Regions from separate parts of the Rothia sp. 11254D007BW genome, predicted to be linked through region 2. Evidence: predicted binding sites of a transcription regulator. Region 2 holds the regulator's gene; the other holds the start of a gene.
What was found. The regulator HrcA, encoded in region 2, represses chaperone genes, less so after heat shock. The targets are predictions, from matches to a motif close to TTNGCACTCGNNNNNNNCGAGTGCNAA.

Region 1 (6,115 bases), 560 kb from region 2:
TCTCGGTGGCTGGAAATTTGCTTTAAAAAGCAAATCCCGCCCTTACGGTGTTAGTCACTGCAAGAGCGGGATGTGCTGTACCCGAAAGGGGCTCCGGGTAAGGAGCCTTAGAGAGGGGCCTTACTTAGCTTCGTCCTCGTCCTTTTCCTCGGGCTTTTCGACAACCAGGGTCTCGGTCGTCAGCACCAGAGCAGCGATGGACGCTGCGTTTTCCAGGGCTGAGCGGGTGACCTTGACGGGGTCGATGACGCCGCGGGCGATGAGGTCCTCGTATTCACCGGTTGCGGCGTTGAAGCCGTGACCGATGGGCATATCTGCCACACGGGAGGTAACCACGTAGCCGTCCTCGCCGGCGTTCTCCGCGATCCAGCGCAGGGGCTGGACCAGGGCGCGGCGGACGATGTCTACACCCACCTGGGCATCGCGGGATTCGAGCTCAACGCCGTCCAGGGCTGCCAGAGCGTGAACCAGGGCGGTACCGCCACCTGCGACGATGCCCTCTTCGAGTGCTGCGCGGGTGGAGGACACGGCGTCCTCGATGCGGTGCTTGCGTTCCTTGGCCTCAACCTCGGTAGCAGCACCCACCTTGATGACGCCCACGCCACCGGCCAGCTTGGCCAGGCGTTCCTTGAGCTTTTCGCGGTCCCACTCGGAGTCCACGCGCTCAATTTCGGCGCGGAGCTGGTCAACGCGCTCAGCAACAGCCTCAGAAGTACCGCCACCATCAACGATGGTGGTGTTGTTCTTGGTGACGGTCACGCGGCGGGCTGAACCGAGCTGATCCAGGGTGACGGCATCCAGGGAAATACCCAGTTCACCGGTAATAACGGTGCCGCCGGTCAGGATAGCCAGGTCCTGGAAGATTGCCTTACGGCGGTCACCAAAACCGGGTGCCTTCAGGGCAACAACATCGAGGTTGCCGCGCAGCTTGTTAACGACCAGGGTGGAGAGGGCTTCGCCGTCCACGTCCTCAGCGATGATGGTCAGGGACTTCTTAGCCTGAACGATCTTCTCGAGCACGGGCATAATCTCAGCCACGGTTGAAATCTTGCCCTGGTAGAGCAGAATGGCGGTGTTCTCGAGAACAGCCTCAGCACGCTCCGGGTCGGTGACAAAGGAGGGTGAGAGGTAGCCCTTATCGAACTGCATACCCTCGGTTACTTCGAGTTCAATCTCGGTGGTGGAGCCGTCCTCGATGGTGATGACGCCATCCTGGCCCACCTTGCTGAAGGCTTCAGAGAGCAGTTCACCGATCTGGGGTGACTGGGCAGAAATAGCTGCTACGTGGGCAACTTCTTCGCCGGTTACCTCGCGGGCGTTAGCCAGCAGGCGCTCTGAGACCAGCTTGGTGGCGGTCTCGATGCCGCGCTTAACCTCACCGGGGGCAGCACCCGAGGTGACATTGCGCAGGCCCTCAGAAACCAGAGCCTGGGCCAGGACGGTTGCGGTGGTGGTACCGTCGCCAGCAACATCGTTAGTCTTGGTAGCTACTTCCTTAGCAAGCTGGGCACCCAGGTTTTCGTAGGGGTTTTCCAGTTCAATCTCGCGGGCAATAGATACACCGTCGTTGGTAATGATGGGTGCGCCCCACTGCTTATCAAGCACCACATTACGGCCGCGGGGGCCCAGGGTCACCTTGACAGCGTTAGCAAGCTTATCAACGCCTGCCTGCAGGTGCTTACGCGCATCATCATTGAATTCAAGCTGTTTTGCCATGAATCCTTACTTCTTTCTCGTGTTTCGTGTTGTATTCGGTAGAAACAGCGAAAACTTAGGAAACGACAGCCAGTACGTCGCGGGCTGACAGAATCAGGTACTCAGCGCCACCGTACTTAACCTCGGTGCCACCGTACTTGGAGAAGATAACGACATCGCCTTCAGCTACGTCAACGGGGATGCGGTTGCCCTTGTCGTCGATGCGGCCGGGGCCAACAGCGATAACCTTAGCCTCCTGGGGCTTTTCCTTAGCGGTATCGGGGATGACCAGACCTGATGCGGTGGTCTGCTCTGCTTCAACGATCTGAACGACAATGCGGTCTTCGAGGGGCTTGATAGCCATGATGAGGTACTCCTTCAAGTGAGGTCTCAGCGTAAAACGTACGGGGTAACCATGACGCGCTAAGAAAGCCAAGTCGGTATCGTCGCGGTGCTACCGACTGCCTTTTAGCACTGTCAGCGGTCAAGTGCTAACTAAAACTTTATTCCCCTCACCCCCGGCGGGCAAGATAAGGCGCAGGTTTCGCAGACAGCGCACCACCAGCATCACCACTGATGTGCAATAAAATACAGGTTGAAAGCCCCCAAGCCCGGCAGAAAGGCAAACATGCTCAAACTCATCTTCTGGCCGGTACTCGTCCCCTCCTTCCTCTTCGCAGCCGGCTTCGGGGCCGTCGTGCCCATCCAAATCATTGCAGCTATCAGGCTAGGAGCCTCACCCGAACTCGCCTCCCTGCTGGTAGCCGCCGCGGGCGTCCTCGCCCTCATCTGCACCGTCCCGGTAGGGGCAGGCATCGACCGTGTAGGCGACAAACGCGCCATGACACTGGCAACCCTCAGCGCCGCTGCCGCCCTTACCCTCTCGGCGCTCTCCCTCGCCCTACCCCTGGCAGGAGCTCTGTGGCTCTACTTTTTCGCCCACGTTGCCCGTGTGCCAGCCACCGTCGCCTGGGGGCTCGCCCGGCAATCCGTACTAGCTGAAACGGTACCAGCGGACGACCGCGGCAAAGCCATGACCGCCCTCGGCGGCGCCCAACGAGCAGGTGCCCTCGCCGGGCCCCTCGCCTCAGCCCTCCTCCTTCTCTGGCTCCCCCTCTGGACGGTCTTCCTCTTCGCCCTCGCCCTCGTCGTCGCAGCCACCCTCTGCCTGCGCATCCGCAAACTCAACCAACGTTTCGACACCGCCACCAGCACAGCCCGCTCAAACCGCACCGAAGAAGACCTCGCCCTAGCCGTCCGCTGGCCCGCAGTCTGGGTCGCAGGCCTCGGCATCATCACCCTCGCCATGAGCCGAGTAACCCAACCCATCGTCGCCGCCCTCTGGGGCCTACACCTGGGGTGGAGCGACTCCCAGATCGCCCTAGCCATCGCCCTGGGCGGAGCTGTCTGGGCGCTTGCCACCCAGCCCATCACAAAGCTACCTACGGGGAGAAAAGGCACGTAAGAGGGGCGGGGGAGACCCGCTTGCGCCGACTGACCCTCTCGGGCTCGCCCTGGGGGCTCGCCCGATTCACGCCAGCCCCAGCCAGTCGGCTTTCAGCGGGTCTTTCCCCGTCCCTCCTCTTTCTGAACCAGCGGGTCTTCCCCACCCAAACCTTTAAACTGGACACATGACCTTTTTCCCCCGCGCCGGTGCCCACCCTTTCTCAGCCGACCAGCTAGCAACCCTTGACCAGCTCGTCCCCTACAACCCCGCTGACTCCCTGCAGGCGGTCTCCAAGCTCCGGGCTCAGGGCATCAGCGCCGAGGACTCATCAGCCCTGCTGACCCAGGCCCGTCTTCGCACGCTGGGGGCTACCAAGTTCGGGGAAGAAGCCTCGCACATGCTTTTCACCGAGGCCGGCTATGAGCAGGCAACCCGCGCCGCCGTCGCCGACCACCACGCCGCCCGCTTCATCGAGGCCGGACTTACCTCAGTTGCTGATTTAGGCTGCGGCCTGGGGGCAGACTCCCTCGCCTTTGCCCGCGCAGGTTTAGCGGTGACGTCCGTTGAGCTCGACCCCGCTACTGCAGCCCTGACCGCCCACAATCTCTCCCCCTACCCGTCCGCCCAGGTGCTCGTGGGCAATGTAGAACAGGTTGAGCTCGAAAAACTCACCACCGTGAGCGGCGAGCGCGTCGCCGCTCTCTGGCTAGACCCAGCCCGCCGAGAGATTGAAGGTGGCTCTACCACCTCCCGCCTTTTTGACCCCGAAGCTTTCTCCCCACCCTTTTCCTTCCTGCAGAAGCTGGCGGCAACCGGTATTCCTATGGGGGTCAAGCTAGGCCCGGGCCTGCCCCACGAGGCCATTCCAAACGGGGTGGAGGCCGAGTGGGTCAGCCACGGCGGGTCCGTGGTTGAGGTGGTGCTCTGGTTCAATGCCCTAGCCCGCCCCGGGGTTGCCCGGTCGGCTACAGTGCTGGGGGCGGACGCCACCACCCGGCAGGTACTGGGGGAGATAAGTTCACCGCTTGCAGCGTCAGCTGATGAAGAGCCGGTTGAGGTCACTGAACTGGGCGCTTACCTGATTGAGCCCGACGGCGCGGTAGTACGGTCTCATCTGGTGGCAGACTTCGCACGATCAATCGGGGCTACCCTGCTTGATGAGAATATCGCCTACCTGACCTCAGACTCACCCGCCCCTAGCCCGCTAGGTCGGGCCTACCGCGTCCTGGGTACCATGCCCCTCAACGAGAAAAAGTTGCGCCGCTGGGTCAAAGAGCAAGGCATTACCGCCCTGACCGTCAAAAAGCGGGGAGTCGATGTGGTTCCTGAAAAGCTCCGGGCCACCCTACTCGCCGGGGTGAAAAAGAAAAAGGGAACTGCCGCGAAAGAAGCCGTTCTCATCCTGACCCGGTTGGGCGAGGGCGCAGCCTCCCAGCGCCTGGCTATCTGGGCTGAGCCAGCCTAGTTTATTACGTCTATCTCACCAGCGGCGTCATAGAGTGAGCCGGATTCTTCTGCGCTAGCCCCTGCCCCTAAGATAGAACCAGCACCGCACCGAGACCCTGGAGCCAGCGCATGATTTTTCACCCATCAGACCAGTCCACGATTGGTGTGGAATGGGAGGTCGCCCTCGTCGACCCCAAAACCCGCGAACTGGCATCCCGCGCAGACGAAGTGCTAGCGCTACTGAAAGAACAGCACCCGCAGGTTCTTGAAGCAGCCCCTGACCGGGCCCATATCACCGGCGAATTTTTGAATAATACCGTTGAGCTCGTTACCGGTATCTGCCGAACCCCGGCGGAGGCCGCAGACCAGCTCTCCCAGGCCACCGGCGTCCTGAAAAATGTAACCGACCAGCTGGGCCTAGCCTTCTTCTCAGCCGGAACCCACCCCTTCTCCCGGGCCCTGGACCAAAAAGTCGTTGATAAGGATCGCTACCTGCGGGTGCTCGACCGCTCACAGTTCTGGGGCCGCCGCCAAATTATCTACGGGGTACACGTACACACCGGGGTTGATTCTCGCGATAAAGCCCTACCGGTACTCAACGGACTCACAAACTTCTACCCCCACCTACTGGCTCTGTCGGCGTCCTCCCCCTTCTGGGAGGGAGAAGACACAGGGTTTGCCTCCCAACGAGCCCAGATTTTCCAGCAGCTACCCACCTCAGGTCTCCCCTTCACCTTCGAACGCTGGGAAGACTACGAGGACTACCTTAACGACCTGGTGGTCACCGGCGTCATCGACGACCCCAGCGAAAACCGGTGGGACGTCCGCCCCGTACCCAAATACGGCACGGTAGAAATGCGGGCCTACGACGGGCTGGCCTCTATTCGCGACATCACGGCCCTGACCGCCTTTACCCAGTGCCTGGTGGAGTGGTTCTCCCGCCAGCTCGATGCGGGCAAACGAATTGAGCCTCTTAAGCCCTGGCACGTGCAGGAAAACAAGTGGCGGGCTGCCCGCTACGGCACCGAGGCCATCGTCATTCTCGATAACCAGAACACCGAACGCCTGGTCACCGAAGATACCCTGGGGCTCTTGAACAAGCTAGAAGATATCGCTGCTGACCTGGGCTGTTCTACCGAACTGGCTGATGTGGAACGTATCTGCCTGACCGGGGCTGGCTACCAGCGTCAGCGTCGTGTCGCCGCCGAAAACGGCGGAAACCTGCAGGCTGTGGTGGACGACCTGGCCGCGCAAGCTATCAAGGGGCTGTAGCCTTCCGCCCAGTCCCTCGCACTTTCTACGGCTAGAGCGAAATCTTAGTGACGGGCAGGGACGAGTCTGCCGTGAAGTCGATACCCGACGGTGCCCGCCCCTCAGATACCAGACGAGCGCCCAGAGCCGCAACCATGGCCCCGTTATCGGTGCACAGGCTCAGCTGGGGAATCACCAGTTTGATCCCGTGCTCGGCACAGCGCTGGGCGGTGAGCTCACGCAGGCGGGAGTTAGCGGCCACACCCCCACCCAACA
Region 2 (8,485 bases):
TCAACTATGCCCTGAATATGATTGACACCCCCGGTCACGTGGACTTCACCTACGAGGTCTCTCGTTCTCTGGCTGCGTGTGAGGGTGCCCTGCTGCTGGTGGATGCTGCTCAGGGTATTGAGGCTCAGACCCTGGCTAACCTCTACCTGGCTATGGAAAATGACCTGACCATTATTCCGGTGCTCAATAAGATTGACCTTCCGGCAGCCCAGCCCGATAAGTATGCCGAGGAGCTGGCTAACCTGATTGGTGTTGAGCCTGAGGATGTGCTGCGGGTTTCGGGTAAGACCGGTGAGGGTGTGCCCGAGCTGCTGGACCGCATCGTTGAGCTACTGCCCGCGCCCGAGGGTCAGGCTGATGCCCCCGCTCGCGCCATGATTTTTGACTCTGTCTACGACTCCTACCGCGGTGTGGTCACCTATGTTCGTGTGGTGGACGGCAAGCTGGAACCCCGCCAGAAGATTAAGATGATGTCTACCGGCGCCGAGCACGACCTGCTGGAAATCGGTGTGATTTCTCCCGAGCCCAAGCCGACCGACGGCCTGGGCGTGGGCGAGGTGGGCTACCTGATTACCGGTGTGAAGGACGTCCGCCTGTCCCGCGTGGGTGATACCGTTACCGGTGCCCACAAGCCTGCCGCAGAAGAGCTGGGTGGCTACGAAGACCCCAAGCCCATGGTTTTCTCTGGTCTCTTCCCGATTGACGGCTCTGACTACCCGGCCCTGCGTGACGCCCTCGATAAGCTGCAGCTCAACGACGCCGCCCTGATTTACGAGCCTGAGACCTCTGCGGCTCTAGGCTTTGGTTTCCGCTGTGGCTTCCTGGGCCTGCTTCACCTTGAAATTGTGCGTGAGCGTCTGGAACGCGAGTTCAACCTCGACCTGATTTCTACTGCCCCCAACGTTATCTACGATGTGGTGGCTGAGGACGGCACCGCCCAGCGCGTGACTAACCCCTCCGAGTTCCCCGAGGGTAAGGTCGCTACCATTCGCGAACCGATGGTAGCTTGCACCATCATTGCCCCGAACGAGTTTGTGGGCGCGATTATGGAGCTGTGCCAGTCCCGCCGCGGCACCATGGGCGGCATGGACTACCTTTCCCAGGATCGCGTGGAACTGCGCTACCGCCTGCCCCTGGCCGAAATTGTCTTTGACTTCTTCGACCAGCTCAAGTCCAAGACCCGCGGTTATGCTTCTCTGGACTGGAAGTTTGACGGTGAGGAAGAAGCCGATCTGGTCAAGGTCGATATTCTGCTGCAGGGTGAGAAGGTTGACGCTTTCTCAGCTATTACCCACCGCGATAAGGCCTACTCCTACGGCGTGATGATGACCGGCAAGCTGCGCGAACTGATCCCTCGTCAGCAGTTCGAGGTGCCGATTCAGGCTGCTATCGGTTCCCGCATTATTGCCCGTGAAAATATCCGCGCTATGCGTAAGGACGTTCTGTCTAAGTGCTACGGTGGCGATATTTCGCGTAAGCGTAAGCTGCTGGAGAAGCAGAAGGAAGGTAAGAAGCGTATGAAGATGGTGGGCCGTGTTGAGGTCCCCCAGGAAGCCTTCATCGCTGCCCTGTCCTCCGGTGAAGAAGGTAAGGACAAGGGCAAGAAGTAATGCCAGCCCAACCCCTGGGCGCTCCGGCCCCCTTGGACGGCAGAATCCCCGCTGATTCTGCCGTCCTCGGTCTTGAGCGTGATTTTTCTCTCTACGTGCACGTGCCCTTCTGTTCGGTGCGGTGCGGTTACTGTGATTTCAATACCTATGCCACCGAGGATTTCGGCAACGGGGTGGGTTTGGGCACTTATGCCGAGGACGCGATCGCTGAGTTGCGTTTTGCCCGGAAGGTTTTGCAGGAGTCGGGCGTCGCTGACCGTCTGCTCTACTCGGTCTTTTTTGGTGGGGGTACCCCCACCAAGCTGCCGGCAGCTGACCTTGTGAGGATTCTGCGCGAAGCGGTTGAGCTGTTTGGTGTAGAAGAGGGTGCTGAGGTAACGACCGAGGCCAACCCCGACTCGGTGACCCGTGAGGACCTTGAGACGCTGAAGGCCGGTGGCTTTACCCGGGTGTCCTTCGGTATGCAGTCGGTGGTACCTGAGGTACTTGAGGTGCTTGATCGTACCCACACTCCGGCGAATGTTCCCAAGGTGGTTGCCTGGGCCAAAGAGGTTGGGCTGCAGGTGTCGGTTGATCTGATTTACGGGTCACCGGGGGAGAGTCTGGCCCAGTGGGAGCAGTCGGTGCGGGCTGCGGTGTCGTATGCCCCCGACCATATTTCTGCCTATTCGCTCATTGTTGAAGAGGGTACCAAGCTAGCTGCCCAGATTCGGCGGGGTGACTACACCATGCCCGATGAGGACCTGATGGCAGATATGTACCTGCTGGCTGAGCAGATTTTCAATGAGGCCGGCTACCACTGGTACGAGGTGTCGAACTACGCCAAGTCACCGGAGTACCGTTCCCGCCATAACTATGCCTACTGGCGCAACCAGGACTGGTGGGGAATTGGCCCCGGCGCCCACTCGCATGTAAACGGCACCCGCTGGTGGAACCTCAAACACCCGGTACCCTATGCCAACCGAGTCCGGACTGGTCAAAGCCCGGCTGCTGCCCGCGAGGTTTTGGGGGAGCAGACCCGTAGGTTTGAGGACATCATGCTACAGGTCAGGGTCATTGACGGCCTAGATATTTCCCGCCTGCTGGAGGGTGGCGATGCTGCCCGAATCGAGGCGTCCCTGAACTGGCTTGAGGGGCAGGGTTTGATTGACCCCGAGGCGAGAGCAGGCGGACGAGTGCAGCTCACCCTCCAGGGGCGCCTGCTGGGCGACGCGGTGACCAGGGAGCTCCTCCCCGATATTGACAGCTAACTGCTTTTCCCCACCAGGGGAAACGATAGGGGGCGGTCTGACTCAGCTGAGTCAGACCGCCCCCTTCATGTTCTAGCAACCCGGGTGCCTACTTACCGCGGCGAGTGAGCTTGCTGAAAAGACGGGTATTGCCCTTGTACTGGTAGGGGTTGCCGCGGGTTACCTTTACACCGGCGATCAGAGCTGAGATAGCCAGGTAGGTCCAGGCCAGGGCAGCAATCAGGCCAAAGAGCCAGCCGATAGCCGGAATGTTGCTGAGCATAATAGAGACGGCCAGAACCAGGGTGGGCAGCAGGGTGAAGTCGAGAGCTTCACGGGATTCCTGCTCGGTGAAGGGGCCGCGGCCTCGGTAGAGGTAGTAGATGACGGCCGCGGGAATACAACCTAGCACGCCCCCAAAGTGTGCAGCGGTTGCGATATTGCGGTCTGCGCTAACAGACAGGTGTGCAGCGGTTGCAGGTGACCCCTTGTAGGCGGTCGAGGAAGGTGCTGATGCGGTCTTCAAGAATTCTTCTCTTTGAGGTTGAAGGGCGAATGAGTGATGCGCAGGCTTTTAAGCCCACCAGTCACAATTTTAGTCAAAGCCGGGGGAGGGCGGTATATGTGAAGCCTGCGAATTTATGGGGGAGCAGGACGATATTTGTCACACTGCCTGTACCCGCTCTAGCCTGCTGGCCCGTCAAGGGTGACGAAGTCAATGAGGTGTTCTACCGGCCCTAAGAGACTTGGTTCAAGGTCGGTGTAGGAGTTGACCCTCTTGAGAATGGAATCCCAGCCAGCGCGGACGTCCTCGGGGGTCTCTGCCGCCCGCCCGAAACGCCGCAGTATGCCGGTCTTCCAGTCTTCCCCGCGGGGAACCTCGGGCCAGGCCTGTAAGCCCAATACCTGGGGCTTGACGGCCTGCCAAATATCCACAAAGGGGTGGCCCACAATCAGCACGTTATCGCGGGCACCTGCCACAGCCATAGCCTCTTGCGCGATGCGCTCTTCCTTACTCCCTGCCACCAGGTGGTCTACCAGAATTCCGAGTTTGCGGTGGGAGGCCGGGCCAAAACCTGTAACCGCTGCGGCGAGATCGTCAACCCCGTGCAGGGGTTCCACCACGATACCCTCAACCCGTAGGTCGTGGCCCCAGACCTTCTCAATAAGCTCAGCATCGTGCACGCCCTCCACCCAGATACGGCTGGCCCTGGCCGTCCGTGCCGGAGCGTTCTCCACCGCAACCGACCCCGACCGAGAAACCTGCCGTGTAGCGGTCTTAGGTTTCTGTTGAGGTTTGGTTAGATCAATGCTGCGGCCCTCAAGCAAAAAACCCGGGCCCAGGGGGAAGAACTTGATACGGCCCCGCCGGTCTTCGAGGCCCACTTGAGGGCCGGACGCCGTAGCCCGCAGGGTCACTGCCGCCCCCACAAAGCCGGTGGCGGCGTCCTCTAGCACCATGCCGGGGGCAAGAGGTACCTTGGGCAGGGCAGGACGGTGGGAGGTGAGGTCAGCCTGACCCCAGGTATCGCGGTAGTCCATCGGTGTGTCTCTCACTCTCTCATCCAGGGGCATTAGCCGTCAGCGTATCGAGTTCTGATTCTAGTTCAGTGGTATTAGAGTTAACGGGTAACTTAGCACTCAAGGTCATCAAGTGCTAACCTAGCCCCGCAGACCTCTTCGCCCACCAGGCGAAGACCTATGAGCCCAGGAGGTGCCGTGAACCACCCGAGACGCTTGCAAGTTCTGCAAGCCATCGTCGAAGAATACGTGCACACCCGTGAGCCCGTGGGGTCTAAAACCCTGCTTGAGCGGCATCAGCTGGGGGTTTCCAGCGCCACCGTGCGTAACGATATGGCGGCCCTCGAAGAGCAGGGCCTGATCCAGGCCCCCCACGCCAGTGCCGGGCGGGTGCCCACCGACCGGGGCTACCGCCTTTTCGTTGACCAGATATCGTCCCTACAGCCTCTCTCTGACGCTGAAAAACGGGCGATTCGAACCCTTCTCGATAGCGCCGAAAGCGTTGATGAGATGATGAAGACCAGCGTGCGTCTACTCTCATCGCTCACCCACCAGGTAGCTATGGTGCAGTACCCCACCGGCCCGGCTACCAGCGTGCGCCATATCGAGCTGGTTTCCCTCTCCAGCACCACGGTTCTGCTGATTCTTATTACCGACTCCGGCCAGGTAAACCAGCGCACCCTCACCCTTGCCCACAACCCCGAAGAGCTTGCAGTAGCCCGCCAGCAGCTCCTTGACCTCTACGCCAACCGTACGCTCGACAGCATAGCCGCAGCACCGGCGTCCGCCCCCGGCAATAACCTGCTCAGCCCCCTCACCGAGGCCCTGCACCTACTCGCCGCCCAGGGTGCCTCTTCTCAGGTACTGATTGCAGGTACCTCCTACCTTGCCGCCTCGACCGTAGATTTCAGGGGCAGCATCGCCCCGGTGCTCGATGCCCTAGAAGAGCAGGTTGTGCTGCTGAAGTTACTCACCGACCTAGACCACGATGAACGCGGATTTGCCGTGAGTATCGGCTCTGAGAACCGCAGCGAATCCCTAGCCGAAACCTCGGTCGTCGCCAGTAGCTACGGGCCCGGGGGAGCTGCCCACGTGGGAGTCGTTGGCCCCACCCGCATGGACTACACCAGCACCGTCTCCAAGGTCAACGCCGTAGCCCGCTACCTATCCAAGATTTTGGGCCAGGCCTAGCCCTGCGCCTACCCCCTTTAAACCAGCCCATCGAAAGAGAGAACCAGTGAGCAGTCACTACGAAACCCTCGGCGTCTCACGCGATGCCAGCCCCGAAGAAATCAAGAAGGCCTACCGTAAGAAGGCCCGCCAGTTGCACCCCGACATCAACCCTTCGGAAGAAGCTGCCGAGGAGTTCAAGCGCGTCTCCCTCGCCCACGATGTGCTCTCTGACCCCGAAAAGCGCCGCATCTACGACCAGACCGGCAACGAAAACGGCACCGCCGGTGGCTTCGGTGCAGGAGCAGGCGGCTTCGGCGGGGGCTTTGGCGGCTTCCAAGATATCTTCGATACCTTCTTCAACTCTGCCCCGCGCGGCCCCCAGAGCCGCGTCCGCCAGGGCCAGGACGCCCTCATCAACGTCAAGATCGACCTCAAAGATGCCGTCTTCGGCACCAACAAGCCCATCACCGTTGATACCGCCGTTACCTGTGACCTCTGCAAGGGCGAAGGAACCGCCGAGGGCACCCACCCCGAAACCTGCGACACCTGCCACGGCCAGGGCTACATGCAGCGCCAGGTCCAGTCAATTCTGGGCACCGTCGTGCAGCCCGTTGAGTGCCCCACCTGCCGCGGGTTCGGCACCGTCATCAAGCACCCCTGCGCTGAATGCTACGGCGAAGGCCGCGTGCGGGAACGCAAGCCCCTCACCATCAAAATTCCCGCCGGCGTCACCAATGGCGCCCGCATCCGCCTGGCAGGCCAGGGTGAAGCCGGTACCGCAGGCGGCCCCAACGGCGACCTCTACGTTGAGCTGCGCGTCAACCCCGACCCCACCTTCAGCCGGGACGGCGATGACCTGGTAGCTACCGTCGGTGTGTCCATGACCGCAGCGGCCCTGGGCACCACCATCACCCTCGACACCTTCGACGGCCCCCAGCAGGTACAGATTCCCACCGGAACCCAGTCAGGTGACGTGGTCACTCTCAAGGACCTGGGCGTCACCCACCTGCGCGGCGGCGGCCGCGGCGACATCCGTGTGCAGATTGAGGTACGTACCCCCACCGACCTCACCGAGGAGCAGAAGAACCTGCTCAAGCAGTTCTCCGAGCTTCGCGGCGAAGACCTGCAGGTTAGCGAAACCGTCACCCATAAGCAGGGCGGCTTCTTCTCCCGCCTCAAAGACCACCTCAAATAGGACGACCCATGAGCAACGCTGTCTACTACATCGAACCTGACGAGCTGGCTGCCCTGACGCCAGGTGCCACCCTGCACCTGACCGGCGACGAGGGGCACCATGCCCTCGTTAAACGTCCGGAGCTCGGGGAAGGGCTCGACGTAGTAGACGGTGAGGGCAACCGCGCTATCACCCGGGTTACTGAGCTGGGTCAGGACGGCCCCGTGCTTGAGGTCCTCGAGCTCACCGAAGATACGGTGGGGGTAGAGATATACCTTGTGCAGGCCCTGGCTAAGGGGGATAGGGATATCCAGGCCATTGAGATGGCCACCGAGCTGGGTGCCCACGGTATTGTGCCCTGGAGCGCCGACCGGTCTATTGTGCGCTGGAAGATGGAGCGGGCCGTCAAAGCACGGGCAAAGTGGCAGAATACGGTGCGGGCAGCAGCTAAGCAGTCCCGCCGGGCCCTGCTGCCCCCGGTCTACGAGCAGCACTCAACCGCAGATTTAGCCGACCTTGCCCACGAGCTGGGGGAGGACGGCCTCTTCCTGGTTCTCCACGAGCAGGCAGACTACCGTCTCACCCAAGCACTTGAGCGGCACCTGACCGATCGGGTGAAAGAGGTCTACTTCATCGTGGGCCCCGAAGGCGGTATCAGCCCCCGAGAACTCGACCTGCTCGCAGAAGCCGGGGCCCACACGGTACTGCTTGGCCCAGAAATCCTCCGCAGTTCTACCGCCGGTGCAGCCGCTATTTCTGCCCTCAACGTTGCGCTAGGACGCTGGTAAACCCCGTTCTGCTACAGGTAAAGTAAGAACTACCGCGTACGCTTTGTATTTCAAGGAGCTCTGACAGCCCGCACGGGCATCTATGACTACCTCATCTACGGCTAGCAGCCGCCCCCTCTCTGTTGCCCGCACCTTCTCCTTCCGGTCAACCGAAGAGATGGTCGCGGTGCTTGGCCCCCACGACGGAAATATCACCCTCATCGAGCAGGCCTTTCCCGGGCTCACCATTCGCCCTAAGGGGCTAGACGTCATCGTTACCGGTCCCTCAGAAACCGTAGCCACCACCGTCCGTCTGCTGGCTGAACTCACCATTTTGGTAGAGAACGACACCCAGGTCACCGGCGAGGTGGTCAAGCGCATCATGGGCATGATGACCGCCAGCCTCTCCCACCCAGCTACCGCGATTAGCCAGAATATTCTGAGCTCCCGGGGCAAGAATATTCGCCCGAAGACCATTAACCAGAAGTCCTATGTCGATGCTATCGATGCCAACACCGTGGTCTTTGGCATCGGCCCGGCAGGTACCGGTAAGACCTACCTGGCCATGGCCAAGGCGGTACAGGCCCTCCAGTCAAAGGAAGTCAACCGCATCATTCTGACCCGCCCCGCTGTTGAAGCTGGCGAGCGCCTAGGCTTCCTACCCGGGTCGTTGAACGAGAAAATTGACCCCTATCTACGCCCGCTCTACGATGCGCTGCACGATATGTTGGACCCCGAGACCATTCCCCGCCTGATGGAGGCCGGGACCATTGAGGTGGCGCCCCTGGCCTATATGCGCGGTCGTACCCTGAACGACGCTTTTATTATTTTGGACGAAGCGCAGAACACTACGGTGGAGCAGATGAAGATGTTCCTGACCCGTTTGGGCTTTGGGTCGAAGATGGTGATTACCGGTGACGTCACCCAGGTGGACCTGCCCGGTGGTCAGTCCTCAGGTCTGAAGCAGATTCGTCAGATTCTTGAGGGTATTGACGATATCCATTTCGCGGT

Region 1: the regulator HrcA is predicted to act here: its motif matches at 2,164-2,190, upstream of groES (co-chaperone GroES).

Annotation. Positions count from the first base shown of each region.
Region 1 covers NZ_JBPWPK010000001.1:92,767-98,881, reverse strand. The annotation lists gene groL (chaperonin GroEL) at 121-1,716, opposite strand; gene groES (co-chaperone GroES) at 1,772-2,059, opposite strand; gene ACEE43_RS00465 (MFS transporter) at 2,324-3,160, shown strand; gene ACEE43_RS00460 (class I SAM-dependent methyltransferase) at 3,327-4,607, shown strand; gene ACEE43_RS00455 (glutamate--cysteine ligase) at 4,718-5,860, shown strand; gene tsaD (tRNA (adenosine(37)-N6)-threonylcarbamoyltransferase complex transferase subunit TsaD) at 5,892-6,115, opposite strand, start outside.
Region 2 covers NZ_JBPWPK010000001.1:653,213-661,697, forward strand. The annotation lists gene lepA (translation elongation factor 4) at 1-1,610, shown strand, start outside; gene hemW (radical SAM family heme chaperone HemW) at 1,610-2,860, shown strand; gene ACEE43_RS03025 (DUF4870 domain-containing protein) at 2,949-3,365, opposite strand; gene ACEE43_RS03030 (DUF3097 family protein) at 3,524-4,381, opposite strand; gene hrcA (heat-inducible transcriptional repressor HrcA) at 4,559-5,551, shown strand; gene dnaJ (molecular chaperone DnaJ) at 5,598-6,728, shown strand; gene ACEE43_RS03045 (16S rRNA (uracil(1498)-N(3))-methyltransferase) at 6,737-7,495, shown strand; gene ACEE43_RS03050 (PhoH family protein) at 7,578-8,485, shown strand, end outside.